One region of the Catellatospora sp. NPDC049133 genome, then DNA from elsewhere that is predicted to be linked to it. Evidence: riboswitches for the same ligand, from Rfam matches in the RefSeq annotation. Region 1 holds a riboswitch; each other region holds the start of a gene.
What was found. A riboswitch is a leader RNA that binds a small molecule or an ion and turns the genes downstream of it on or off. The one in region 1 is predicted to bind cobalamin.
Positions count from the first base shown of each region.

Region 2: another riboswitch for cobalamin. It lies ahead of bluB (5,6-dimethylbenzimidazole synthase); the one in region 1 lies ahead of cobN (cobaltochelatase subunit CobN).
Region 3: another riboswitch for cobalamin. It lies ahead of AB0B35_RS29885 (ribonucleoside-diphosphate reductase subunit alpha); the one in region 1 lies ahead of cobN (cobaltochelatase subunit CobN).
Region 4: another riboswitch for cobalamin. It lies ahead of AB0B35_RS11870 (ABC transporter substrate-binding protein); the one in region 1 lies ahead of cobN (cobaltochelatase subunit CobN).

Region 1 is NZ_JBEZDT010000002.1:45,836-52,891, reverse strand. It holds gene AB0B35_RS02515 (sulfite exporter TauE/SafE family protein) at 1-1,566, shown strand, start outside; gene AB0B35_RS02510 (hypothetical protein) at 1,631-2,191, shown strand; gene AB0B35_RS02505 (DUF222 domain-containing protein) at 2,355-3,704, opposite strand; gene AB0B35_RS02500 (DUF2784 domain-containing protein) at 3,812-4,198, opposite strand; cobalamin riboswitch at 4,200-4,389, shown strand; gene cobN (cobaltochelatase subunit CobN) at 4,428-7,056, shown strand, end outside.
Region 2 is NZ_JBEZDT010000021.1:79,997-87,052, reverse strand. It holds gene AB0B35_RS23720 (response regulator transcription factor) at 1-283, opposite strand, end outside; gene AB0B35_RS23715 (DUF5931 domain-containing protein) at 306-1,412, opposite strand; gene AB0B35_RS23710 (hypothetical protein) at 1,464-2,345, opposite strand; gene AB0B35_RS23705 (hypothetical protein) at 2,483-3,115, shown strand; gene AB0B35_RS23700 (phosphotransferase) at 3,265-4,050, opposite strand; cobalamin riboswitch at 4,089-4,290, shown strand; gene bluB (5,6-dimethylbenzimidazole synthase) at 4,326-4,955, shown strand; gene AB0B35_RS23690 (hypothetical protein) at 4,965-5,477, opposite strand; gene AB0B35_RS23685 (class I SAM-dependent methyltransferase) at 5,651-6,445, opposite strand; gene sodN (superoxide dismutase, Ni) at 6,521-6,925, opposite strand; gene AB0B35_RS23675 (flavin reductase family protein) at 6,925-7,056, opposite strand, start outside.
Region 3 is NZ_JBEZDT010000030.1:84,271-91,326, forward strand. It holds gene AB0B35_RS29870 (MHYT domain-containing protein) at 1-472, shown strand, start outside; gene AB0B35_RS29875 (HD domain-containing protein) at 596-1,318, shown strand; gene AB0B35_RS29880 (ribonucleotide-diphosphate reductase subunit beta) at 1,354-2,349, opposite strand; gene AB0B35_RS29885 (ribonucleoside-diphosphate reductase subunit alpha) at 2,367-4,784, opposite strand; cobalamin riboswitch at 5,082-5,272, opposite strand; gene AB0B35_RS29890 (rhodanese-like domain-containing protein) at 5,449-5,925, opposite strand; gene ftrA (transcriptional regulator FtrA) at 6,021-7,004, shown strand.
Region 4 is NZ_JBEZDT010000008.1:244,078-251,133, reverse strand. It holds gene AB0B35_RS11890 (C40 family peptidase) at 1-205, opposite strand, end outside; gene mqnE (aminofutalosine synthase MqnE) at 355-1,524, shown strand; gene AB0B35_RS11880 (hypothetical protein) at 1,528-1,962, shown strand; gene AB0B35_RS11875 (DUF4229 domain-containing protein) at 2,021-2,326, shown strand; cobalamin riboswitch at 2,366-2,496, shown strand; gene AB0B35_RS11870 (ABC transporter substrate-binding protein) at 2,599-3,516, shown strand; gene AB0B35_RS11865 (iron ABC transporter permease) at 3,518-4,546, shown strand; gene AB0B35_RS11860 (ABC transporter ATP-binding protein) at 4,546-5,313, shown strand; gene AB0B35_RS11855 (aminotransferase class V-fold PLP-dependent enzyme) at 5,306-6,625, opposite strand; gene AB0B35_RS11850 (hypothetical protein) at 6,922-7,056, shown strand, end outside.

The DNA.
Region 1 (7,056 bases):
GCCGTCGACGCCACCACGATCCTCGACATCGCCGAGCTGCCCACGCTGCAGCAGCGCAGCACGGTCGACACCTCCGGCGACGGCGTCGCCGACGCGCCCGAGCTGCGTGCGCACGCCGCGGCCGCCTGCGACGCCTTCGCCCGGGATCTGGTGGTACGCCTCGACGACCGCCCCCTGACCTGGACCGTCCACTCGGCGGGGATGACCCTCGAACCGGGCTCCGCCCGCCTGGCCACCAGCCGGATCACCTGCACCCTGAGCGTCCCCGCCCGGCTGGACCGCCCGGCGGCGATCACCGTCCACAACGGGCACCTCGCCGACCGCGTCGGCTGGCGCGAGATCACCGCCACCGGCGTCGGCATCGACCTGCCCGACTCACCCGTGCCCGCCCGCAGCACGACGAACGAACTGCGCGACTACCCCGTCGACCTGCTCGGCTCCCCGCTCGACGTCCGCGACGCCCGCCTGCCCGCCCGTCCCGCCGCAGTGCCACCCGGCGCACCGAACGGCCTCACCTCGGCGGTCGCACCGGACCTGGGCGCGCCCGCCCGGCCCGACGACCCCGCGCCACTGCGCTGGGCCGCCTGGGCGCAGCAGCAGGTCCTCGACACGGTCGGCGCGGACCGGCTCACCCCGCTGGTTGGGCTGCTCGCCGTGCTGCTCGCCCTGGTGCTCGGGGCAGGTCACGCGCTGCTTCCCGGCCACGGCAAGACCGTGATGGCGGTATACCTCGCCGGCCGCGCTGGCCGTCCCCGCGACGCGCTGACCGTCGGCGCGACCGTCACCGCCACCCACACCGGCGGCGTCATCGCCCTGGGCCTGCTGCTCACCGCCGTCTCCGGCCTGACCGGACAGACCGTCCTCGGCTGGCTCGGCCTGGCCAGCGGCACCATCGTCATCACCGTAGGCCTCGCCATGCTGCTGGCCACCCTGCGCCGCAGGCCCGGTCACACCCACACCCACGACATCTCAGACCACGACCATGCCCACTCCCATGGCACGTCCGGCCACGACCACGACCACGGCCAAGGCCACGACCATGCCCACTCCCATGGCACGTCCGGCTACGACCACGACCACGGCCAAGGCCACGACCACGACCACGGCCAAGGCCACGGCCACGGCTACGGCTACGACCACGACCATGCTCACGGCCATGCCCACGGCCATGCCCACGGGCATGTGCATCGGCATGGTCTGTTCGGCCGGGTGCACTCTCACGGCGGCTCCCATGCTGCCGAGGGCACGGGACGTGGCCGGTTCGGGCTCGGCGCGATCGGGGTGGCGGCGGGCCTGGTGCCCAGCCCGTCCGCCCTGGTGGTGTTGCTGGGCGCGATCGCATTGGGCCGGACGGGCTTCGGCATCCTGCTCGTGCTCGCCTACGGGCTGGGTATGGCGGGCACGCTCACCGTTGCGGGCCTGCTGCTGCTCAAGGTCCGCGATCGTTGGTCGGCGCGATTCGAGCGGTTCCGGCGGCTCCGGCTGGCCGGGCCGTACGCCGCGAGCGCGATGGTGCTGCTCGTCGGCGTCGGCCTCGCCGCACGTGCCGCGACGCTGGTGGTCTGATCGCGGCACGCTGCCGCCGACAAACCAATCATGCAGGCGCGCTCGGGGCGGCATCCTCGACGTTGTGAATGCCGAAAGCTGGTCCTGCTGCTACGTGCTGTTGGAGAACCGGACGCCTGCGGAGGTGGCGGCACTGCTGGGCGGTCACCTGTCCGACGTCTTCAGATCGGAACGGGAGGCCGCCGCCGAGTCGGCGCCCTACCCGTCGGTGGGGCCCGCCGCAGTGGGCTGGACGGTGCTGATCGATCCGCACTTCTCCCTCGGTGACTCCGACGCGCAGCTGGGGCGATGGTCGGTGGCGGGTCGGGTGGTGCGGCTGGAAGTGATCGAGCGGGAGTTGTTCAGCCACGCCCTGGTCTGCGCCGACGGGGTCGTCGCGTGGGAGGTGTCCTTCGAGGGCGAACTCGACGAGCGCCCCCTCGCGAGCGAGAGGTTGCCGTACGACCTGGAGCAGTTGGCGGCGACGATCGGCCCGGACGGGGATGCCGAGACGTGGTACCGCGTGCCGATAGCGGCGGCACAGCTGGTGACCGGCTGGGACCTGGGCTGGGAGGAGGCGGGCCCCTACCGCTCCTACAGGGAGATCGTTCCGGACCGGGCCGGTCGGTCTGCCGATGTGCCTTAGGGTGCGCGCCGACCAGAAGGATGCCGAGGGCGGGCTGCTTGCCTTGCCGGCCGTGTGCCGATCAAGCAGTTTGCGCAGCGGCGGCCGTCCATCTGCTCGGGCGGTGCCGATTCTCCGAGTGGTGGCCCGGCTCGGCCCGGTGTGATCAGCGATCGGGCCCGGCCTAGGGCCGCAGGTGGAAGGAGTTGCGGCGAGGAAGCCGGGCGGCGTCCACGTAGCTCGGCGGGATGAACTCGGGCCGCCGGTCGTGGCCGACCCGGACCTGCCAGTCGTCGTGGTGGACGACGCGGTGGTGGTGCCCGCACAGGAGCACGGCGTTGTCGAGGTCGGTGGGACCGCCGTCGGCCCAGTGCCGAATGTGGTGCCCCTGGCACCAGCGAGGCGGTCGGTCGCAGCCAGGAAAGGCGCAGCCCTGGTCGCGGAGGACGAGCGCTCGGCGCAGGGCCCCGTTGATGAGTCGGCGGGTCCGGCCGAGGTCGAGAAGCTGCCCGTCGCCGCCGAGCACCGCGGGAATGACCTGGGCGTCGCAGGCTATGCGCCGGACGGTCTCAGGAGTGAGCGTCGTGCCGTTGTCGAGCAGCCCTGCTCCGGTGCGTTGCGCGAGGTCGTCGTAGTCGACGGTGATCACGAGCTGAGGACGGTCGCCGCCGTTGTCGGGCAGTTCGCCCGAGGCGAGCACACGGCGGCAGATCTCGGTGAGGGCGTCGGCCCGCCGTTGACCCGCGGTGCGCATGTCCCGAGCGCTTTCAGGCGCGCGGTGCCCGGCGGCGTTTGAGCCTTCGACGGGGTCGCTGTCGCTCGCGATGGCACCGCCGAGGGTGACGTGGGCGCGGGTGTGGTCGACAGCACCAGGGCGGGAGAGGGGGTCGAGGGCGGCGGTGACCACGGCGGCGGCTTCGGTGTCGAGCCAGCCGGTCAGGCGCACCCGCCCGCTGCGGTCGGCGACAAGGGTCAGCGTGCGGGTGGCGTAAGCGCGTTCCTCCTGCGCGGCCAGTGTCTCGCGTTCGTGCCCCTCAGCGGTGTCGGGGGCGACGTGGGTGAGAATGCGCTCGCCGAAGCGGCGGAGCACGGACGGTTCGAACTGGGCCGCGAATCCGATCAGCGCGGTCTCGGCCTTCGCTGCGGTCTCCAGGCCCACCTCGGAGGGAAGCGCGGCGATAGCCTGAGCGATGACAGCGGCCTGCTCGGTGTTGACGGTTCCGGCGGCGAGGGCGTCGGCGGTGGTGGGGAGGCGGTCCAGCGCGCGGGCGAGTTCCACGGTCTGCTTGGCCGTGCGTATGCCGATGCGCCAGTGTTCACGCAGCCAGACCGCGGTGCTGGAGGCACCGTGGGCGACGGGGACCGCACGGGCGTCGAGTTCGCGGACCAGCGACAGTTCCACCGCCGCCAGGCGTTCCCGCAACGCTCGTACCGAGTCGAGCGAGGTGATCAGCTCGACGTCGGTCAGGGGCCACACAGGCGAGTCGACGCAAGCGGCGACCGATCGCCCCGCCTGCGCCAATGCCTCCCGCATGGCTCCATTTTAGAACCGGTGTACGACAAAAATCCACGAAGTTGATCGATCAACAGATGGCTTTGGTGGCGACCGCCAGAGGCGAGCTGTTCGATCATCCCGGCACTCTATGGCACGTCGGCCGAGGTGGCGGACCCGTGCCGGCCGCGCCTGCGGCGGAGGGCGAAGCCGATCCAGGAGGTCAGCACTACCAGCCCGGCCAGCACCTGCAGCGGCACGGTGAACCGTTCGGGGTAGACCACGCCGGTCAGGTACGTGTCGATGAAGCCGCGGGACAGGCCCTGCTCACCGGCTTCGCGGCGGGCCCAGTCCTCGACGTAGGTCAGGGGGCAGTCGAGGCCGAGGACGACCGTGGCGAAACCCCAGCCGGCGGCGATCAGGTGCGGCCAGATCAGCCACGGCCGCCACCAGGCCAGGAAACCGCCCGCGACGACGTACGCGAGGAACGCGAAGTGCACCACCATGGTCAGCCCGGCGAGCCACTGATAGGCCATGCTCCATTATCTGCCGCTAGGATCGCTCTCGGCGGCAGGGAGGAACTCGGGGAAGAGCCGAGACGGTCCCGCCACTGTGACCGGGGAGCCCGTCCCCACCCCGTCGGAGAGATCCGAGGCCACCGCAAGGGAAGGCCCGGGGCCGGGCGTCGATCCGGGAGTCAGGAGACTCCGGCCGCCGCATCGACTCTGCTACCGGGGCGCGGACCCCGACAGGAGGTACGCGGCCATGACGGCTGTCCAAGGTCTGCTGCTGTCCACTGCGGACACCGAGCTGCTCGCCGCCCGGGCGTCGGGTGCGCCCTGGCGCATCGGCAACCCGGCCCGGCTCGACGCCGGTGACGTCCCCGAGTTGCTGCGGGGCGTCGGCTTCGCGGTGGTGCGCCTGCTCGGCGGCCGCCGCACCTGGCCGGATGGGCTCGACGCGGTGCTCGCCGGCGGGCTGCCGGTGGTGGTGCTGGGCGGGGAGGCGCTGCCCGACGCCGCGCTGCAGGCCGAGTCGACCGTGCCCGCCGGGGTGGCCGGGGAGGCGCTGGCGTACCTGGTCGAGGGCGGTGCGGACAACCTGCGCGAGCTGCACCGGTTCCTGTCGGACACGCTGCTGATGACCGGCGAGGGCTTCGAGGCGCCGCGGGCCACGCCGGAGTTCGGCGTGCGCCCCGGCCCGGCGCACGAGGCCGGGCGGCCGACCGTCGGGATCGTCTACTACCGCGCGCACGAGCTGGCCGGGAACACGGCGTTCGTGGACACCCTCGCCGGGGCGCTGCACGACGCGGGCGCGAACGCGCTGCCGGTGTACTGCGGTTCGCTGCGCGGGGTGTCGGACGGGCTGCTTGACCTGCTGCGGGGCTGCGACGCGCTGATCGTGACGGTGCTGGCGGCGGGCGGCACCACCCCGGCGGACGCGAGCGGCGGCGGGGACGACGAGGCATGGTCGGTGGCGGCGCTGTCCGAGCTGGACGTGCCGGTGCTGCAGGCGCTGTGCCTGACCTCGTCGCGGGCGGTGTGGCAGGACTCGGACGCGGCGCTGAGCCCGATGGACGCGGCGATGCAGGTGGCGATCCCGGAGTTCGACGGCCGCCTGATCACGGTGCCGTTCTCGTTCAAGGAGCCGGGCCCGGACGGCATCGGCGTGTACGCCGCCGACCCGGAGCGGGCGGCCCGGGTCGCGGGCATCGCGGTGCGCCAGGCGAGGCTGCGGCACGTGCCGAACGAGCACAAGAAGCTTGCGATCGTGCTGTCCAGCTACCCGACGCGGCACTCGCGGGTCGGCAACGCGGTCGGTCTGGACACCCCGGCCAGCGCGGTGGTGCTGCTGCGGGCGCTGCGCGAGGCGGGGTACGACCTGGGCGACGGCGCGCCTCTGGCGCCATGTCACAGCCCGGAGGACGGGGACGCGCTGATCCATGCGCTGATCGCGGCGGGTGGGCACGACGTGGAGTGGCTGACCGAGGAGCAGCTCGCGGCGGCCCCGGCCCGGGTCCCGCTGAACGATTACACCCGATGGTTCGCCACGCTGCCCGCGAGCCTGCGCGACGGCATCGTCGCCGCGTGGGGCGAGCCGCCGGGCGAGCTGTACGTGGACCGGGGCGAGATCGTGCTGGCGGCGCTGCGCTTCGGCAACGTGCTGCTGATGATCCAACCCCCGCGCGGCTTCGGGGAGAACCCGGTCGCCATCTACCACGACCCGGACCTCGCGCCGAGCCACCACTACCTGGCCGCGTACCGGTGGCTGGACCAGGAGTTCGGCGCGGACGCGGTGGTGCACCTGGGCAAGCACGGCACCCTGGAGTGGCTGCCGGGCAAGGGGCTGGGCCTGTCCCGCGAGTGCGCGCCGGACGCGGTGCTCGGTGACATTCCGCTGGTGTACCCGTTCATCGTCAACGACCCGGGCGAGGGCACCCAGGCCAAGCGGCGCGGGCACGCGGTGATCGTGGACCACCTGGTGCCGCCGATGGCCCGCGCGGAGACGTACGGCGAGATGGCGAAACTGGAGCAGATGCTCGACGAGTACGCCACCGTGCAGGCCCTCGACCCGACGAAACTGCCCGCGGTGCGCGCCCAGATCTGGACCCTGATCCAGGCCGCCCAGCTCCACCACGACCTGCACCAGGCCGACATGCCGGGCGAGGACGACTTCGACGACTTCATCCTGCACGTCGACGGCTACCTGTGCGAGGTCAAGGACTCGCAGATCCGCGACGGCCTGCACGTCCTCGGCGGCGCGCCGGAAGGCGAGGCGCGGATCAACCTGGTGCTCGCGGTGCTGCGCGCCAACCAGGTGTGGGGCGGCGTGCGTGGGGCGCTGCCGGGACTGCGGGCGGCACTGTGCCGCCGGTACGGGCTGGACGAGCGTGCCCTGCTGGCCGAGCCGGGTGCCGTGGCGGCCGTGCCCGCGGACCTGACCGACGTCGCCGACGGCCCGGCCCGCACCGGCGCGGACGCCGTCGACCTGATCGAGGGCGTGGCCCGGCGGCTGGTGATCGGCAACGAGACGCTGGGCTGGGAGCCGTCGAAGGTCCCGGCGGTCGTCGCCGAGGTGCTGGGCGGCCCGGACGACGCCGTGGAGGCGGTGCTGCACTTCGCCGCGACCGAGGTGGTGCCGCGGCTGGACGCGACCGTGGACGAGGTGACCGCGGTGCTGAAGGCGCTCGACGGGCGCTACGTCGCGGCGGGGCCGTCCGGCTCGCCGACCCGTGGCCTGGTCAACGTGCTGCCGACCGGGCGCAACTTCTACTCCGTCGACCCGAAGGCGATCCCGTCGCGCAACGCGTGGGACGTCGGGGTGGCACTGGCGGACTCGCTGCTGGCCCGGCACCGGCAGGACACCGGCGAGTGGCCGCGCACGGTCGGGCTGA
Region 2 (7,056 bases), on a different contig from region 1:
CCGCCGCGCCGGCCTTGACGGCGTCGAGCACGTCCTGCTGCTCGCCGCTGGCCGACAGCACCAGCACCCGCACCTGCGGCAGGGCCGCGACCAGGCCGCGGATGACCTCCACCCCGGACAGGTCCGGCAGCTGCAGATCCAGCACGACGACGTCGGGGCGCACCGACGGGCCGATGCGCACCGCCTGCCCGCCCTCGCCGACCGCGGCCACCACCGTGTACCCGGCGTCGGTCAGGTCACGGGCCACGCCGTCACGCCACATCGGATGGTCGTCGACCACCATCACGTCCACCACGCGCGTCAGCCTAGCGGGGCAGCGGCACCCGCAGTTCCACCTCGGTGCCCTGGCCGGGCCCGCCGGTGATGGCGACCGCGCCGCCCAGGTCGCGGATGCGGCCCTGGATCGACTGCGCCACCCCGAGCCGTCCCGACGCCGCCGCCTCGGCGAGCCGGCCCGGTGCGATTCCCGGCCCGTCGTCGCGGACCGACACCGTGACCGCGTCCGGTTCCTGCTCGACCAGCACCCAGGCCCGCGCCTCGGGACCGCAGTGGACGGCCACGTTGTCCAGCGCGCTGCCGGCCGCCGCGGCGACCTCCGCCGCGACCGCCGCGGGCAGCAGCACCGCGGTCGCGGGCATGGCGACGGTGACCCGCGGGGAGCCGTACCGTCCCAGCAGCAGGCGCAGGTCCGCGCTGCCCGCGGCCGCCGCCTCGTCCTGCACGCCCACCAGCGAGCGCAGCACCGCCTCCTGCTCCCCGGCCAGCCGCCCCAGCTCCGCGGCCTCGCCGCCCAGCTCCGTGCCGCGCCGCTGCACCAGGGCGAGCACCTGCAGCACGGAGTCGTGGATGCCGCGGGCCAGCCGCTCGCGCTCGCGGGTCGCGGCGTCCAGCTCCACGGCCCGCTGCATCCGGGTCTCGGCGTCGTCGGTCAGCCGGGACACGTACCCCATGACCCCGCCCGCGAGCAGCAGCAGCACCGTGCCGTTCGCGGTCGCGGAGGTGATCTCGCCGCGCAGGAACAGATCGGCCGCGCCGAGGATCAGCGCGGCGATCCCGCCCGCCCGGCGGCCGCCGCGCAGCGCCCACACCAGCACCGCACCCGCGACCCACGCCATCGGCAGCGTCGGACCGCCCGAGGCCAGGCGTTCGGCGGACACGACCAGGTTGGACGCGAGCAGGCAGGCCAGGGTGACGACCAGGTCGGCCGCCAGCCAGGCCCGGTTGCGACCGGCGGGATCGTGGTAGCGCACGCCGGTGACGGCGGTCCAGGCGGTCATCGCCGCGAGCACCGCCCAGCCCAGCCAGGGCCGGGTGAAGTCGCGGAACCCGGCCAGCATCAGGATCGTGGCGTACACCAGCGCGGCCACCCGGAACACGGTGACGGCCCGCCACAGCGGCGCCTGCAGTCCCACCGGCGGTCTCCTTTCCGCAGCCGTCGAGCCGCGCCGAGTGGCCGTCCGGGATCACGCCGTCCGGGATCGCGGCGCGTCGGCCGCCCGGGTCGAGCGCACCCGGTGCCAGATCTCGTCCGGGCAGTACGCTACATCCCGGCGTCGCAGGTCGAACCGGCTCACCCGCCGGACCACGAGTTCGAGGAAGCCGTCCTCGACGGCGTACGGGTCGGCGCTGCCGGTCCAGAACGGAACGTGATCGCCGCGGTGGGACTTGTCCTTCGACGTGATCTGCAGGACCTCCAGGTGGTCCGGATACACACGCAGCACGACGAACGGCCGGTCCTTGGACCCGTCGCCGTCCCGGAACTCGATCTCACCCCACCAGATCTCCTGGGGTCGCGGGTCGGCCCACACGGTCGGGCGCTGCGGCGCGGCCTGCGTCCGGCGCGGCAGCTTGCGGTCGAGCAGCCGCAGCACGAAGTAGAACACCAGCGCCGTCGTGCCGGCGGCCACCGGACCGACCAGCGGCAGCGACGTCTCCAGCGTCAGCGGCTGCTTGCCGGCCGTGACCGGCGGCACCGTGCCGCCGAGATACCGCTGGTGCAGCAGCAGCGCCAGCAGCGCCAGGCCCGCGGACAGCGCCGACAGGACGCCCGCGCGGACCAGGTGGACGCGGTGCCGCGGGTACACCCGGCCACGCCCGGCGAACCGGACCACCAGGTACGCCACGATCGGGGACAGCGCCACACCCGCCCACCACGACGGGTACGCGGCGATCTGCGCAGGGTCTCGGACCAGCAGGAACGCCACGATCGCGGGCGAGGCCAGGACGGTGCCGGGCAGGGAGACGGCCAGACTCGCCAGCAACGGCCCCACCAGGAACAGCATCAGACACCCGCACCCAGATGGGTTGTCGCGCCGCGCCATCGGCAGTTCCTCCAGTTCGGACAATCACGTGATCGTAACGAGGTCGCCGGTGGAAGGGTCGCCGGAGGTGCCGCCCACCAGACGGCCCGGCCGTCCGAGCGGACCAAACCGGGGGAAACGCCACGGGCACGACAACTGTGAAAAGTGTCTAACATGGCGCGATGAGCGAACAGATCCACCAGCCGACGCCATCCGTGACGCCGCCGCCGCCGGCGCAGCCCGTCGGCCGTCCATGGTGGTTGCTCATCGGCGCCGGACTCGGTGCGATGGTCGCGGCCTGCCAGCTGGCGGTCCTCATCGGTCCGCTGCTCGGCTCCGTCCGGTACGCCCTCGGCCTGCCAGCGACCGGGCTCGCGATCGTCCTCGTCGCACAGCTGGCCGCCGTGGCTTCGGGATTCGCGGGCGGGTACCTGCTCGGGCGGCGAGCACCCGCGGCAGTGACCGGATCGGCGCTCGTGCTGATGCTGCTCGGCGTCGTGGCCGCGGCGCTGGCGGGTTCCGCGGCCATGCTGACGGTCGCCGTGCTGCCGGCAGGCCTAGGACAGGGAGCGGCGCTCGGCACGGGGGCCGGACTGACGGGCGAGGCAGGCGAGCGGCGGGCCCAGGTGCGACTGGGCCTCGGACTCGCCCTGTTCGGCGCGCTCGCGGTCGGAGCGCTGCTCGGCTGGTTCGCCACTCGCTCCCTGAGCTGGCGGTTGGCCTGCCTGGCGACCGTGCCGTCGGTCCTCGTCGCGCTGCTCGCGACGGTGGTCATCGCCGTGGCCACGTCGGCGCGGGGCACCCGGGCACCATGACACCTCGCGCCGACCGGTGACCTCGCCTGGCGCCGTTCTCGCCACGCCTGTCCGATGAGGCGCGGACCGCGGAACCGGCCGCGACCGCAAAGGGTCGCCGGGCATCAGCGATGCTCCGCTCGCGGTCGGCGCCGCCGCAAGGCGCGGCTCTACAGGCGGGATTCCAGGTCGGCGGAGACGTCGTGGAGCCACCGCAGCTGACCGGCGTAGTACTCCAGGGAGGCGGCCGCTTCGGCCGGTTCGAGCGGCGCGTACTTGACGCGCTCGACCTCGTGCAGTTTGGCCCGTTGCAGGGCCGGCAGCAACGCCTGCCGGTCGGCGAGCCCGTACGCGTCGGCGAACTGGCGAAGCCGCCTCGGCAGGTCGGGCAGGGGATCGAAGCCCGCTTCGCGTAGCTGCCCGGGTGGGCACAGCGGCACGAAACTCCACGCGGCCGCTGCCAGGTCGTCGAGCGGATCGACCGGCTGCGCGGCGTCCCAGTCGATGAACGCCACCGGGATTCCCGCCCGGTAGACGGTGTTCCACGGGCCGAGGTCACCGTGGGAGACGATCTGCCCCGGGCGGGGCGCACAGGGATGGAAGCGGTAGCCGGTGAGCGTCGGGCGGAACCCGGCTGCCGCGTGGTGCAGCCGCCTGATCAGCTTCGCCGCTTCGGTCAGGGCCCGGTCCGTGCGGGCGTACGCCGGCAGCCGGGCACCACGGCCGGGCTGCCACTGCGGATCCACCGCGACGTCCCCGGACAGGTACGTCAGAACCTCGCGACCGTCCTCGACACCCACCAACCGCGGCGAGCCGGCGAATCCGACCGACTCCAGATGGCCGAGAAACTCGTGGACCGCCGGGGACCACGAGCCCATCGGCCGGTGGACGTGGCCGCCGCGACGCACGATGCCGACGGTCATCCGGCCGCCCACCAGCGTTTCGTCACCGTACATCGGTCAAGTATCTCGGTTGTCGGCGGTAACGTGTCCGGTGGCACGAACTGTTGCGAGGTGCCTCGCCGCTGGGCGGGGAGAATCGGGAAGCCGGTGAGAATCCGGCACGGGCCCGCCGCGGTGACCAGGGAGCTGCCGCCCACGCGCTGTACGCGCAGCCACTGGCCTGACCGGCTGGGAAGGCGGGCGGAGGGCGTCGATCTGGGAGTCCGAAGACCGGCCTCGCGCCCACGGCCCCGGCCTGCCCGGAGCCCGAACGCAGCGGGAGCCTGCCCATGGACAGCGAGTTGTACGACGTCATCCACCGTCGCCGGGACGTGCGTGGACAGTTCACGGGGGCGGCGATCCCGGCCGAGGTGCTGGCCCGGGTCCTGGATGCGGCGCATGCCGCGCCCAGCGTGGGCCTGACCCAGCCATGGGACTTCATCGTGGTGCGTGACCGGCGGGTGCGGGAGGCGTTTCATCAGCACGTACACCGGGAACGTGAGGTGTTCGCCGCCACGCTGGACGCCGAGGCCGCCGAGCGGTTCGCCCGGATCAAGATCGACGGGGTGCTGGAGTCGACGCTGTCGGTCGTCGTGACCTATGACGCCGACCGCGGGGCTCCCGCGGTGCTGGGACGGCACGCGATCGCCGACGCCGGACTGTACTCGGTCTGCCTGGCCATCCAGAACCTGTGGCTGGCGGCCACGGCGGAGCAGCTGGGCGTCGGGTGGGTGTCGTTCTACCGCGAGGAGTTCCTGCGGGATCTGCTCGCCATCCCGGCCGGGATCCGCCCGGTCGCCTGGCTCTGCCTCGGCCCGGTCACCCATCTCGAAGCCGTGCCCGACCTCGAACGGCACGGCTGGCGCCGCCGTCGGCCGCTGGACGAAGCCGTCCACACGGACCGGTGGACACCGCGCTGAGCGTGGCGGTCACAGGATGAGGTCATCGCACTCGGGACCGGGCGTCAGGAAGCTCACGTCGTGACTCGACTGCTGCAGCCGGGAGACGCCCAGCACGGAGAAGCGCAGCTCCATTCCCCCGAGCAGGCGTTTACGGCAGGGCTCGTCGTCAGGTGTCCGAATCCGCAGCGTGAACACCACGACGAACTCGGCTCCGGGGCCGATCGCGGCCGGGAAGGGGCGGAGATCGCCGCCGGCGGTCTCGATCCGCGCGTCCTCGATGGTGATGACATCCGAGCCGTCGTCGATGCCCTCCACCGTGACCGGCAGCGCACTCGGGTTACGCATCGAGAATCGCACCGGGTATCGGAGGTCGGGGCCCAAGGCATAACTCATGTCCATCTCACTGCTTCCGGTCCGACGATCTGCCGGCCGCGGACCGTCGAGGACGAGACCGCCGGGTGCCAGCTCGTAGAACCGAGCCACCACCTGCCACGTGCCGCCGACCAGCAGCACCAGCACGACGGCCCCGATCCGCAGCACGGTTGCCCACCCTGGGTCCCGCCTGGGCATGGGTGTGACGTCGTGCCGAGAGGGTCGCCCGGCCGCGGCCACAACGGATCGACCTCCGGCATCACCTGAAGGGCGGAGTTCCGGTGCGCCGAGGCGTCGGCCGGGACCGGAGTCTCTTCCGCGGCACCAGTCACCGCCGCAGCCTAGACATGGTCGGCGGATTGCGTCGTCCCTGCTGAGGCTGTGATGAGCACGGTGTGCTTGCGTACGCGGAAGCTGCCGCCGGCATCGATCCGGGCCTGGACGTGGTTACGGGCCGCGGCGAACTGCTCCGGCGTGAGCGGTTCGGACGACAGGCTGGCGAGATAGGTGAGGACCGGGTCGGGGTTGGGGACTTCGAGGTCGCCGTGGTAGCGCTGGACCGAGACGTCGGCGAAGAGGCGCGCCATGTAGCCGGGACCGGTCTCGGCGGTGAAGTCGTTCTGGGTGGCGTGCAGGGTGAGATCGGGACGACCGATCGCGGGTCCGACGGCGTTGAGTTCTTCGAGGTGGTCGCGGCCGTTCACGGCGACCGCGAGCCGACCGCCCGGACGCAGCACCCGGGCGAACTCGCGCAGCGCGGCAGCCGGGTCGTCCAGGTGGTACAGCATGTGGTTGGCGATCACGGTGTCGAAGGTCGCATCGCCGAACGGCAGGTGCGTCGCGTCGCACTGCTGCACGTGCGCCTTTGGGACGGTGCGCAGCTGCTCGCACATGGCGGCGGAGAAGTCCGTCAGCGTCAGCCGGGCCCCTCTCGCGACGTGGTCGACGTGGGTCCACAGTTCGCCGGTGCCGGCGCCGACTTCGAGCACGTCGCCGACCAGCGGGAGCCGTTCGCCGAGCCAGGAGAACCAACTCTGCGGGTTCGTGCCGTAGGCATGCAGCGCGATCCGAGCGGTGAGGTTGCCGGTCGTCGTCGCGTACTGGCTGACGGCATGTGTGGACGGCGTCGGGACCATCGCTGCATCGTAGGCGGAGCTGAGTTCCGGCAGGGGGCACCTCGCTCGGGCGGTCGCGGGGTGCCCCGTCGCCGCTCAGGCCTGCTTGGTCTCCCAGAAGATCTTGGAGATCTCCTCGATCTTGCCCAGCAGTTGCTCGGCCACGGCCGGGTCGGCCTGACCCTTGGTGCCGGCGGCGCCGGACAGCTTGGTGGCCTCGTTGAACAGCTGGTTCAGGTTCGGGTACTTCTCGAAGTGCGGGGCCTTGAAGTAGTCGGTCCACAGCACCCACAGGTGGTGCTTGACCAGCTCGGACCGCTGCTCCTTGATGATCAGAGCCCGGGTGCGGAACTCCGGGTCCGTGTTGGCCTGGTACTTCTCGCAGATGGCCTTGATCGACTCGGCCTCGATCCGGGCCTGGGCCGGGTCGTACACGCCGCAGGGCAGGTCGCAGTGGGCGCCGGCGACCAGGCGCGGGCGCAGCAGGTGGGACAGTCGCATCAGGTTGCCTCCGGTGACAGTGGTGAGGTGTGGAACCTCCTGGCGTGGTAGATCAGCTGCCCGTCGTCGGGTCCGTGGAAGACGTCGAGGACACCGGCGACGACGACGGTCGCGTCGCCGACCGGGACCTG
Region 3 (7,056 bases), on a different contig from region 1:
GGTCAGCTACGACTTCGGGCTGGTTGCCGCGTCCGTGCTGATCGCCGTCGTGGCCGCGACCGTCGCGCTGTGGTTCACCGTGACCGTCTCCGGCATGCGTGCCATCACGGCCGCCGCGGCGGTGATGGGCGTCGCCGTGTGCGGCATGCACTACACCGCGATGGCCGCGATCCGCATCACGCTGGACGTCGGCGGCACCGGCCAGGTCGAGGGCCTCAGCCCGTTCGTGCTCATCGTGCCGATCGTGCTGCTGTCGGCGCTGTGCCTGATCGGTGTGACGTTCAACGCCCTGCAGGCGATGACGCAGGAGGAGTTCGACGGCGCGGACGCCAGCCGGGTGAAACACCGTGCGCAGGTCCCCGCCACCGTCATCCCCGCGCCGCGCGGCGCCGACGCCCCGCCCCTGGTCAACCCGCCGTTCAGCCTGGCCAGGTCGCTGGCCGACCGCAACCGCACGAAGATCCCGCGCTGACCGCACCACCCGTACGCGGATACCGCGCGCCTGAGTCGGCACACCGACACCGGGCACACGGTATCCGCGTATGTCCATATCAGAGGGAAGCGCGGACGGCGTTGATCCGATATAAACGGCGGCATGGACGCCCCGGCTTACCTCATGACCATGCCGCTGCACGCCATCACGGAGGTGCTCGGCGAGCAGGGCCTGCGGGACCGGTTCGCCCTGGAGATCCAGCGCCTGCCCGCGGCCGACCAGGCCGTGCTCGCCGAGGCGCTGGAGCTGGCCGGCCGGCTGCACGCCGAGCAGCGGCGGGTACGCGAGCCGTACCTCAACCACCTGCTGCGGGTCACCATCCGGATCATCACCTACTACCGGATCACCGACCGGGACGTGCTGGTCGCCGCCCTGCTGCACGACTCGGTCGAGGACCAGCCGTGGGGCATCGTCGGCCAGGCCCACCGCAGCGGGCCGCCGCCCCGGGAGCAGGCGCTGGCGGTGCTCGCCGAACGCTTCGGCCCCCGCGTCGCGCAACTCGTCAACGCGGTCACCAACCCGGAGTACGACCTCGACCGTGACAAGGACGAGCAGTATCGCGAGCACGTGGTCGAATCGCTGGACGTGGACCCGTGGGCGCGGATCATCAAGGTCTCCGACTTCACCGACAACGGGGTCGGCGTCATCCACACCATCGGCCCGAAGGTGCTGCGCGCCGCGACCAAGTACCAGCCCCTGGTCCCGCTGCTGCGGGAGCTGGTGGCCCGGCCGGACACGCCGCTTCTCGGCGAGGTCAAGGCGCACATCTTCGCCCAGTTCGACCTCGCCGAGAAGCGGTTTTCGGCCATTCTGGCCGGAAATTGAGGCTCAGTTCGGCCATTTTGGCCGGGAATTGAGGCTCAGAAGTCCTCGTCGAGGCTGACCGTGCCGGGGACCGCCACCTGATAGGCGGTGACCCGGCGCTCGAAGAAGTTGGCCAGCTCCTGCACGTCCTGCAGGGCCATGAACGGGAACGGGTTGCTGGACCCGAACCGCGCCGGCATGCCCAGCCTCGCCAACCGCTGGTCGGCGACGTACTGCAGGTACTCCCGCATGTCGGCCAGGGTCATGCCGGGCAGCCCCGCGCCGCACAGGTCCTCGGCGAAGGCCAGCTCGGCGTCGACGGCGTCCTCCAGCATCCGGGTGACCGCTTTGCCCAGCTCGTCGTCGAACAGCTCCGGCTCCTCGGCGCGGACCGTGTCGACGACCGCGAACGCGAAGTCCATGTGCATGGACTCGTCGCGGAACACCCAGTTGGTGCCCGCGGCCAGCCCGTCCAGCAGGCCGCGCGAGCGCAGCCAGTAGACGTACGCGAAGGCGCCGTAGAAGAACAGGCCCTCGATGCAGGCCGCGAAGCAGATCAGGTTGAGCAGGAAGCGCCGCCGGTCGTCGGCGGTGACCAGCTCGGGCAGGTCGAAGACCGAATCGATCCACTCGAAGCAGAACCGTGCCTTGCGGGCGATCGACGGGATGTTCTCCACGGCGGCGAACGCCTGCGCCCGCTCCTCGTCGTCGGGCAGGTACGTGTCCAGCAGGGTCAGGTAGAACTGGACGTGCACCGCCTCCTCGAACAGCTGGCGGCTCAGGTAGAGCCGGGCCTCGGGCGCGTTGATGTGCCGGTACAGGTTGAGCACGAGGTTGTTGGCGACGATGGTGTCGCCGGTCGCGAAGAACGCGACGAGGCGGTTGACCAGGTGCCGCTCGCCGTCGCTGAGCGTGGCCAGGTCGGGCAGGTCGTTGCCGAGGTCCACCTCCTCGACCGTCCAGGTGTTGCGGATGGCGGCGCGGTAGCGCTCGTAGAAGTCCGGGTAGCGCATCGGCCGCAGGGTCAGGTCGAGGCCCGGGTCGAGCAGCATCTTCTTGGCGTCGGTGGTCACTGGCAGGCCTCGCAGATCTCCGGGTTCTCCAGGTTCAGGTTGATCAGGCTCGCCGCGGTCCGCAGCGGCTGCGCCGGAAGTCCGGGCACGCCGCCGGCCACCGCGGAGCCGCCGACCCGCACCGCCTCCGGCAGCGCCGCATCGGCGCTGCCTGCGCCCACCGCAGCGTTAAGAAGGTGCCCTTCCTCCACGGAAACCGATGGGAAGGTGCCCTTCCTTACGGTGGTGGGGGTGATGGTGGTGGCGGGGCGGGAGCGGAGGTAGTAGGTGGTTTTGAGGCCTTTTCGCCAGGCGTAGGCGTACATGGAGGAGAGTTTGCCGATGTCGGGGGAGGCCATGAAGAGGTTGAGGGACTGAGACTGGTCGATGAAGGGGGTGCGGGCGGCGGCCAGGTCGATGAGGGCGCGTTGGGGGAGCTCCCAGGCGGTGCGGAAGCGGGTGCGCAGTTCGGCGGGGATCTCGGGGATCGCGGCGATGGAGCCTTCGGCGGCGAGGATGTGTTCGCGCAGGGCGGCGGTCCACAGGCCGCGGGCCTTGAGTTCGTCGACGAGGTAGCGGTTGACCTGGAGGAACTCGCCGGACAGGGTCTCGCGCTTGAAGACGTTGGCGACCGGCGGCTCGATGCACTCGGCGCAGCCGGCGATCGAGGCGATGGTGGCCGTGGGCGCGATCGCGATGAGCAGCGAGTTGCGCAGGCCGGTGCGGGCGACCTTGGCGGCCAGCTCGTCCCAGGCCCAGGGGCGGGTGCGGGTCGCGTCCGGGTAGTGGTCGGGGTGCAGGACGCCGCGGGCGGCGCGGGTGTCCGCGTACGACGGGTGCGTGCCCAGCTCGGCGGCCAGGTCGGCACTGGTGTCGTACGCCGCGAGCGCGATCTCCTCGGCGATGCGGGTGGACAGCGCCAGCGCCTCGGGCGAGTCGAAGTCCAGGCGTAACGTGAAGAAGACGTCGGCCAGGCCCATCACGCCCAGGCCGATCGGCCGCCACCGGTTGTTGGCCCCGGCCGCCTCGCCCGTCGGGTAGTAGGACAGGTCGATGGTGCGGTCGAGCACGCGTACGGCGGTGCGCACCGTGTCGCGCAGCGTGTCCCAGTCGACGCCGTCGTCGCCGAGGTGCGCGGCCAGGTTGATCGAGCCGAGGTTGCACACCGCCGTCTCGCCGTCGCTGGTCACCTCCAGGATCTCGGTGCACAGGTTGGACAGGTGCACCGTGTTGCCGGCGACCGCGGTCTGGTTGCAGGCGCGGTTGGCGGCGTCCTTGAACGTCATCCAGCCGTTGCCGGTCTGCGCCAGGGTGCGCATCATGCGGCCGTACAGCTCCCGGGCCTGGACCGTGCGCACCGCGCGCCCGGCGGACTCGGCGGCCCGGTAGGCCGTGTCGAACTCCTCGCCCCACAGGTCGACCAGCTCCGGCACGTCCTTCGGATCGAACAGCGACCAGCTCGCGTCGGCCTCGACCCGGCGCATGAACTCGTCCGGCACCCAGTTGGCCAGGTGCAGGTTGTGGGTGCGCCGGCTCTCCTCGCCGGTCGAGTCGCGCAGCTGCAGGAATTCGTCCAGGTCGGCGTGCCAGGTCTCCAGGTAGACGCAGGCCGCGCCCTTGCGCCGGCCGCCCTGGTTGACGGCGGCGACGCTGGAGTCCAGCGTGCGCAGCCACGGCACGATGCCGTTGGACAGCCCGTTCGTGCCGCGGATCAGCGAGCCCCGGGACCGGATCCGGCTCCACGCCACCCCGATGCCCCCGGCGTACTTGGACAGCCGCGCGATCTGGCCGTAGCGCTCGTAGATCGACTCCAGCTCGTCGCGCGGCGAGTCGAGCAGGAAGCAGCTGCTCAGCTGCGGTCGGCGGGCGCCGGCGTTGAACAGCGTCGGCGAGCTGGGCAGGTACGCCAGCCGGCTGAGGATGGCGTACAGCCGCCCGACCTCGGTGACACTGCCCGGCAGCCGCCGCCCGGCACTGCCCGCGTCGCCGACCTCGCCCATCAGGCCGCAGGCGACCCGGAGCAGGAACTGCTGGGGTGTCTCCAGCACCTTGCGGGTCACCGGGTGCCGCAGCAGGTAGCGGTCGTAGACGGTGCGCAGCCCGAAGTACTCGAAGCGGTCGTCGGCGGCCGGGTCCACGAGTTCCCCCAGCTCGTCCGCGTGGGTCGCGACGAACGCGGCCAGGTCGTCGGCGAGCAGCCCGGCCGCGTGCGCGGCGCGCACGGAACTAGGGAAGTCGGTGACGCCCTGGGTGGCCGCCTCCGCGGTGATGTGCACGGTGAGCAGCCGCGCCGCGAGCCGGCTGTACGACGGCTCCTGGGCCACCAGGGCGGCGGCCGTCTCGACGGCCCGCAAGCGCAGATCGGCCTCGGTCGCGCCGGGCCAGACGCCGGCCGCTACCGGGGTCAGCACGGCCGTGTGGTCCACATCGGGCAGCCCTTGCGCCGCCTCGGCGAGCAGTGTCGCGAGCGACGCGGTGAGCGGCGCGGCGTCGGCGGTGCCGGAGTCGGCGGTGTTGCGGAAGGTGGTGCTGGTCAAAGTGTGCGCTCCCCCTCGTTCAAGCGCGGGAGGGCACGCGAACGGCACCGACCCGGCTGGTCCGGGCCTACGCCGTCCACCGAGGACCATCCCGCGCGGTCCGGTGTCGCGGCCCCTGGCCCTGCCGCGCAACGGCGCAGTCGGCACAGTGGGTCGCGGGCGCGTCGCGGAACCGTCCGCGGCACGCACGCCGGCAGGTCTTCGGGCTCGTGGGCGCGGCCGGGCGGCGCGGTGCGGACACCATGCTGCCGTAGACCCCCTACGCCGTCGCTTCCCAGGCCGGACCGGCCCAGTGCTGTCCGCTCCCCTCTTCGCGGGAGGAGGGCGGGACGGCTTCGTTCCCACTCACCGCTGCGGGGCAGCTCCGGAATCGCACCGGATTCCCTCAGCGCGGACCGCCCTGCGGCGGCTCGCGCGCACCCCGAAACCCGGCCCCGAGGGGGCCGGAGGGGTGGACCAGCGATGCCCTCACACTACATCTAGTGGCACGCAGACAACAGCGGCCCCATATAGGCTCGGCGTGTCGTCGATGGCCCGCCCTCACCGGCGTCGATGCGGGCGGTCAGCAGGCGCAGGCCGCGCCGCTCGCGGGGGCCGTCAGCGGGTCCACGTCGTTCTTGCGCAGCCCGAGGAAGGTCTGCGTGTCGAAGCCCTCGCGCACCCAGTACTCGTACCCGCCGAGCATCTCCTTGACCTGGTAGCCCAGACGGGCGAAGGCCAGTGCGGCCCGGGTCGCACCGTTGCAGCCAGGCCCCCAGCAGTAGGTGACCACGACGCTGCCGGCCGGCACGACCTCGGCCGCCCGTGCCGCGATCTCGGCGGTGGGCAGGTGCACCGCGCCGGGCAGGTGCCCCTGCTCCCACGCCTCCAGCGAGCGGGAGTCGACGAGCACGAAGCCGGGTGCGCCGGACGCCAGGTCGGCGGACACGTCGGACACGTCGGCCTCGAACGACAGGCGGGCGGCGAAGTGCGCGGCGGCGACGCCGGCGGCGGCCGGGGGCGTGCTGAGCACTGCGGAGGTGGTGACAACGGCGGGCATGGTCGGCTCCTTCTGGTCGGTCACTGGTTCCACCCTGTCGAGCCGGCCGGGCCACCAGAAGTGGCGAGAACGCCGCTGTCCGCTAAGATCTCGCCATGGGTACGCCGGTGACACTGGAGACCCGCGCCCGGCACCGGATCGCGGTGCTGGCCTACGCCGGGATGGCGCCCTTCGAGCTGGGCTGCGTGGTGGAGGTGTTCGGCCTGCCCCGCCCCGAGCTCGACGTCGCCTGGTACGACCTCGACGTCTGCGCCGAGACGCCGGAGCCGATGCCGGCCGTCGGCGGCTTCTCGATCACCGCCCGGCACGGCCTGGCCGTGCTGGCCGCCGCCGACACCGTGATCGTTCCGGGGGTTGCCGACGTCCGCGGCGAGGTCTCCCCCGCGCTGGTCGAGGCCCTGCGCACGGCCGCCGACCGGGGCGCTCGGATGGTCTCCATCTGCTCCGGCGCGTTCGCGCTGGCCGCGGCGGGCCTGCTGGACGGCCGGGCGGCCACCACGCACTGGAAGTACGCCCCACTGCTGCGCGAGCGCCATCCGCTGGTCGAGGTGACCCCCGACGTGCTCTACGTCGACGCCGGCCAGGTGATCACCAGCGCGGGCAGCGCGGCCGGGCTGGATCTGTGCCTGCACCTGGTGCGCCGCGACCACGGCGCGCAGATCGCCAACACGGTCGCCCGGCGGCTGGTGCTGCCGCCGCACCGCGACGGCGGCCAGGCGCAGTTCATCGAATTGCCCGTGCGCGACGTCATCGACGACGACGGCGTGGCCCGCGCAATGGCCTGGGCACTGGACCACCTGACCGAGCCGCTCACGGTGAACCTGCTGGCCGCGCACGCGCGCATGTCCCCGCGCAGCTTCCTGCGCCACTTCGCCCGGCACACCGGCACCAGCCCGATCCGCTGGCTCATCGACCAGCGCGTGGCGGCCAGCCTGCCGCTGCTGGAGACCTCGGACTCCCCCGTCGAGCAGGTCGCCGCCGCGGTCGGCTTCGACTCACCGGCCACGTTCCGGCACCACTTCAGCCGGTGCATGCGCACCTCGCCGTCGTCGTACCGGCGGACGTTCCGCGGCCGGTAGCCGCGGAACGCCTGGTCCGTGCGGCGGGGCGGCGATCAGCCCCACTCGAAAC
Region 4 (7,056 bases), on a different contig from region 1:
TGCTCAGCGAGCCGAACGGCAGCGTCGGCAGCCCGTCGGGCTGGGGGCGCAGGCCGGCGTCCGGGATCGAGGTGATCTTCGAGCCGATCGGCGGGTCGGCGGACGCGGGCATGGCGATGCCACCGGCGATGAGCGCGCTGAGAACAGCCGAGCCCACCGCGACCTGGCTCTGCCGTCGAGCCTGCCCGCTTCGACGCTTGGACATCGTTGGCCCCGTCCTCCCCGTTGGTCCCACAAGGTTCCTACCGGAAATCAGGATCGCTGTCGACCCTTCTGTCCCGGTGGCGTCAAGCTGAACAGCAGCTGTCAAGGGCAGCAGCAGGCACGTCGGCGGCACGTCGTAGGCTCACTGCCATGGACGTGGGTTTGAAGCGGGAGCTGGAGCAGAAGGTCTACGCCGGGGAGCGGCTCAGCCGCGAAGACGGCGAGGCTCTCTACGCGAGTGACGATCTGGCCTGGCTGGGGCGGCTCGCGCACCACGTCCGGACGGAGAAGAACGGCGACCGGGTGATGTTCAACGTCAACCGGCACCTGAACCTGACGAACGTCTGCTCGGCCAGCTGCGCTTACTGCTCCTTCCAGCGCAAGCCCGGGGAGAAGGACGCCTACACCATGCGGGTGGAGCAGGCCGTCGCCAAGGCGCTGGAGATGAAGGACGAGCAGCTCACCGAGCTGCACATCGTCAACGGTCTGCACCCGACGCTGCCGTGGCGCTACTACCCGCGCGTGCTCAAGGAACTCAAGCAGGCCCTGCCGAACGTCAAGCTGAAGGCGTTCACCGCGACCGAGGTGCAGTGGTTCGAGAAGATCTCCGGCCTGACCGCCGACGCGATCCTCGACGAGCTGATGGAGGCGGGCCTGGAGTCGCTGACCGGCGGTGGCGCCGAGATCTTCGACTGGGAGGTCCGCCAGCACATCGTCGACCACGCCTGCCACTGGGAGGACTGGTCGCGCATCCACCGCCTGGCGCACAGCAAGGGCCTGCGCACCCCCTCGACGATGCTCTACGGCCACATCGAGGAGCCGCGGCACCGCGTCGACCACGTGCTGCGCCTGCGCGAGCTGCAGGACGAGACCGGCGGCTTCACCGTCTTCATCCCGCTGCGCTACCAGCACGACTTCCACGACAGCGCGGACGGCAAGATCCGCAACCGGATCCAGGCGCGCACCACGATGGCGAGCCCGGCCGAGTCGCTCAAGACGTTCGCGGTGTCCCGGCTGATGCTGGACAACTTCGACCACATCAAGTGCTTCTGGGTCATGCACGGCCTGTCGCTGGCGCAGCTGTCGCTGAACTTCGGCGTCGACGACCTGGACGGCTCGGTCGTCGAGTACAAGATCACGCACGACGCGGACTCGTACGGCACGCCGAACACGATGCACCGCGACGACCTGCTCCACCTGATCTGGGACGCGGGCTTCAGCCCGGTCGAGCGGGACACCCGCTACCAGGTCGTCAAGGAGTACGGCGCGCCGGTCAGCATGGCCGAGCGGCGCAGCGAGCCGCAGCAGGTCTGGGCCTGACGGGTGGCCGATCCGCAGAGCCCGGCCGAGGAGCAGCGCAAGGGCCCGCGGCGGGACGCGTCCGGGCGCATCGTCTCGCTCACCGACCTGGTGGCGTACGCGCTGGCCGGGTTCGCCATCAGCGTGCTCGGCATGATCGCCTTCGACGGTCTGTTCGCCCTGCTCGGCATGGGCGAGTTCGGTGACCTCACCGGCTGGCTCGCGGTGATCTTCCCGGCGATCATCTTCGTGGAGCAGTTCAAGGCGGCCGCGGGCCACCGCGGGCGGCTCGCCGTGGCCCCGGCCGCCGGACTGGTGGCCGTCGTGCTGGGCGTGCTCGCGGTAGGCGTGGCGTCGGGATTGCCGCCGCTGGTCTCCGGCGGGCTGGGCGCGCTGGTCACCACGGTGGTGTACGCGGTGCTGTGGCACCTCGGCCTGGTGGTCGCCGAACGGGGCTGACCGGCCCCTCGCGCGGGGCTGACCGAGGCCGGGCAGGTTCGGCGGCTACCCTGGACCGGTGAGTCCTGCTGTCAAGTACACGCTCGCCAGGCTGATGCTCTTCCTGGCCGTCTTCGCCGCGCTGTGGTTCGTGCCGAACCTGAGCACGCTGCTCAAGCTGATGATCGCCATCCTGGTGTCGGCGGCGGCGAGCTATTTCCTGCTGCGCAACCTGCGTGACGACGTGGCCGCCCAGGTCGAGGGCGCGGTGGACCGCCGCAAGGCCGAGAAGGACCGGCTGCGCGCGGCCCTGGCCGGCGAGACCGAGCCCACCGAGGACGTGCCCGCCGCCGAGGCCGAAGAGGTCCACAAGACCCAGGCGTGATGAGCCTGCGCACATCCTCCACTCCGCGTCGTGAGCATCGGCACGGGTGTGTATTAGCGTGTCGCCTGACTGTCCCGCAGCGAAGCCGGTGTGAACCCGGCGCTGTCCCGCAACTGTGATCCCACCTCGGTGGGCGAGCCAGGTCGCCTGCGGCAGTCGCGAACCACGCTCTCGAGGAAGGGCGTCTCGCGGACCGGGCTGCCCCACCTGATCGGGCCCTGTCGGCGAAGGACCTGCCTCGACCGATAGGAGGATCAGTGCGTACCCGTTTCCTGTCCCGCCGCGCGCTCGGCGCGCTGGCCGCCGCCGGCCTCGTCGCCGCGCTCGGGGCCTGCGCCACCAACGACCCGGCGACCCCTACCCCGTCGAGCGCCGCCGCGGCGTACCCGGTGACCGTCGGCTCGGTGACGCTGCCCGCGCAACCGGTGAAGATCATTTCGCTGTCGCCCACCACGACCGAGATGCTCTTCGCGATCGGCGCCGGCGGCCAGGTCGTCGCCGTCGACGACAACTCGAACTTCCCGGCGAACGCGCCGAAGACGGAGCTGTCGGGCTTCCAGCCCAACGCCGAGGCCGTCGCCGCCAAGAGCCCCGACCTGGTCGTGCTCAGCACCGACGCCAACAACGTGGTCGCCCAGCTGACCACCCTCAAGATCCCGGTTTACGTGGCCCCGGCCGCCGTGACGCTGGACGACACGTACAAGCAGCTCGCCGAGCTGGGTGAGCTGACCGGGCACAAGGCCGAGGCGGCCGCGCTCAGCCAGCGGATGAAGGACGACATCGCCAAGCTGGTCAAGGACCTGCCCAAGCGCGCGACCCCGCTGTCCTACTACTACGAGCTGGACCCGACGCTTTACTCGGTGACCTCGAAGACGTTCATCGGCTCGCTGTTCGAGCTGGCCGGCCTGAAGAACGTGGCCGACGCCGCCGACACCAAGGGCAGCGGCTACCCGCAGCTCACCGCGGAGTCGCTGGTCAAGTCGAACCCTGACCTGATCTTCCTGGCCGACACCAAGTGCTGCCAGCAGAACCTGGACACCGTCAAGGCCCGTGCGGGCTGGGCGGGCATGACCTCGGTCAGCAAGGGCCAGGTCATCGCGCTGGACGACGACATCGCCTCGCGCTGGGGTCCCCGCGTCGTCGACCTGATCCGCGCGATCGTCGACGCCGCGAACAAGGTCCCGGCCTGACGTGACGACTCTGCGACCGGCACGGCTGCGTCCCGGGTGGCTCGCCGCCGGGATCGGAGCCGTGCTGGTCGCGCTCGTCGCCGGGGTCGCCCTGGGCCCGGTGACGCTGCCGCCCGGCTCGGTCGCGGCGGAGCTGCTCAACCTGATCCCCGGCGTGGACCTGCCGTCGGGGCTGAACGAGCGCGAGATTGCCATCATCACCGAGCTCCGGCTCCCCCGGGTGGTGCTGGGCCTGCTGGTCGGCGCGATGCTGTCCCTGGCCGGCGGTTGCTATCAGGGCGTCTTCCGCAACCCGCTGGCCGACCCGTACCTGCTCGGTGTCGCTGCGGGCGCCGGGCTGGGCGCGACCATGGCGATCGCCTTCCGGGCCGGGGCGGTGCTGCCGCTGGCCGCGTTCGCCGGGGCGGGCATCGCGGTCGTGGTCACCTACCTGCTCGGGGTGGCAGGCGGACGGGACCGCTCGTCGGCGACGCTGATCCTGGCCGGTGTCGCCGTGTCGAGCTTCCTCGCCGCGATCCAGACCTACCTGCTGCAGCGCAACGTGGACACCATCCGCGAGGTGTACTCCTGGCTGCTCGGGCGGCTGGCCACCAACGGCTGGCACGAGGTGACGCTGCTGCTGCCGTACGCGCTGGTCACCACGGTCGTGGTGCTGGCCCTGCGCCGGGAGCTGGACGTGCTCGGCGTCGGCGACACCGAGGCGGCGAGCCTGGGCCTGCACCCGCAGCGCTCCCGGCTGATCCTGCTGGCCGCGGCCTCGCTGGGCACCGCCGCCGCGGTCGCCGTGTCGGGGCTGATCGGCTTCGTCGGCATCATCGTGCCGCACGTGGTGCGACTGCTGGCCGGTGGTTCGTACCGGTCGATCCTGCCGCTGTCGCTGCTGTTCGGCGCGGCCTTCCTGGCCCTGGCCGACCTGGCCGCGCGCACCCTGATCGCCCCGGGCGAGCTGCCGATCGGCGTGGTCACCGCGTTCTTCGGCGCGCCGTTCTTCATCCTGGTGCTGCGGTCGACCCGGCGGGTGAGCGTCTGATGCTGGCCGTCGAGGACGTCCGGGTGACCCTGGGCGACGCCGAGATCCTGCACGGCGTGGACCTGACCGTGGCCTCCGGCGAGTGGGTCACCGTGATCGGCCCCAATGGCGCGGGCAAGTCGACCCTGCTGCGGGCCGTGGGCGGCGCGGTGCCGTGCCACGGGAAGATCATCATCGACGGTGCGCCCACCAGCGCGCTGCCGCGCCGCCGCCGCGCCCAACTCGTGGCCACCGTCGCCCAGCAGCCCGTGGTGCCCCCCGGCATGCGGGTGCTCGACTACGTGCTGCTCGGGCGCACCCCCTACATCGCCCCGCTGGGCCGCGAGTCGGCTCAGGATCTGTCCATCGTGGAGCGGGTGCTCGACTCCCTGGAGCTGCGCCGGTTCATCGGCCGTGAGCTGGAGACGCTGTCCGGCGGCGAGCGCCAGCGGGTGTTCCTGGCCCGCGCGCTGGCCCAGGGCGCGCCGCTGCTGCTGCTCGACGAGCCCACCTCGGCCCTGGACATCGGCCACCAGCAGGAGGTCCTGGAACTGGTCGACCGGCTGCGCAAGGACCGCGCGCTGACCGTGCTGGCCACCATGCACGACCTGTCCGTGGCCGGCGAGTACGCCGACCGCCTGGTGCTGCTGGCCGAGGGCCGGGTCGCCGCCGACGGGCCGCCGGAGCAGGTGCTGACCGAGGAACTGCTCGCCCTGCACTACCGCGCCCGGGTGCGGGTGATCGCGGGCGAGTTCGGCCCGATCGTGGTCCCGGTCCGCGTCAACTGATCTCGCGTACCGCCGCGAGCGCCCGGTCCACGTCGGCCTCGTTCGTCACGATCGACGTCCCGAACCGCAGGTAGGACGGGTTGTACGGGGTCGTGCTGGTGATGACGTCCTTGGCCGCCAGCACGGACACCGCCGCCGCCGGACTCATCGACCCCAGCTCGCAGCAGACCAGCCCCGCCGACAGCTCGGCCGACTTCGGCGTGATCAGCTTGACGCCGTCGATGTCGGCCAGGCCCTCCTTGAGCCGGGTCGCCAGCTCCGTCGTACGCGACGCGACGCGGGCGCGGGTCAGCGCGCCGTGGAAGTCGAATGCCTGCTCCAGCGCCCACAGGTGCTCGAAGTTGTGGTAGCCGCCCGGCGACGCCGACGGCGCGGGCAGCGCCGGGTCGAACCCCAGCCAGTTGGCGAACCCGGCCTGCTCGAACGTGGGGATGGCAGGCCGGAACCGGGCCCAGGCCTCGGGGCGGCCCCAGATCATCCCCGTGCCGCGCGGCCCGAACAGCCACTTGTGGCAGCCCGAGACCAGGAAGTCGCAGCCCAGGTCGACGGCGCTCGCGTCGACCGCGCCGAAGCCGTGCACCCCGTCCACACACAGCAGCGCCCGCCGGTCCGGCGGCAGGTCGCGGTTGTGCGCGGCGAGCACGTCGGCGATCGCCCGGATCGGCATCCGCAGCCCGGTGCTGGAGTGCACCCAGGTCACCGCGACGATCCGGGTGGCCGGGGTGAGCGACTTCGCGACGGCCTGCGCGATCTGGTCGACGCTCGCGGTGGCGGGCTCGGCGAACAGCCGCACCCTGCGGACCGTCACGCCGTCGCGGGCCGCGCGCAGGCGCAGGGACTCGTGCGTGGAGTAGAAGTCGTGCTCGGTCGTCAGCACCTCGTCGCCGGGCCGCAGCGCGATCCCGCCGTAGAGCAGGCCGAGGCCCATCGTGGTCGAGTCGGTGAAGTAGACGTGGTCGCCGGATCCGCCGAGGTACTTGCCGGCCGCGAGGTGCAGCCGCTGCCGGGCGTTCTCCTCCTGGGCGTGCAGGTAGCCGACCGTGTCCCGGTCCAGGCCCTCGCGGTGCCGCGCGATCGCCGCCCGTACGTCGGCCGGCGGGCTGGCGAACACGAAGGCGGCGAACTGCGCCTTGGCCGTGTCCAGCAGGAACTGTCGCCGGACGCTGTCCCAGCTGTTCGGGTCCAGTGGCGCGTACACCGGCGGCGGATTCTCGACGACGGCATCCCCGTCGCATGCCGACAGTGCGCCCAGCGCCGCGGTGGCGGTCAATCCGCCCAGCAGCCCCCGACGGCTGACAGAAAGCTCACCCATCGGCATATCGGACCACGCCCCGCGCCCTGTCCGCTATCCGTAGCAGGGCTGGAACCTAACGCCAGAGCCGTCCTCGGGCCGACAGAAGTCGATAGGCTGTCTGGTGTCCCTGGGGAGGTGACGGGTTGCGCGAGGACCGGGTCAGAGACGAGTTCGCTCGGATCGAGCTCACCGCACGAATGCATCGCTACCGTGAATGATCAGCCAGTACGAGACTGGCCTGGCGTTTCATCGTCGGCAGATCGAGGATGACCAGTTCGAGCTAGGCAGGCTCGACGAGAGGTTGGAGGCCGGTCGTGAACGTGGATGAGCACATCGCGGCGCTACATGCGTTCATGCGCGCGGATCATGAGGAGTACATCGCCCAGGTTCGTGGCTGGGCGGAGAGTGCCGATGCGGAAGGCCGCGTCGCCGCCTCCCGGCAGCACTGG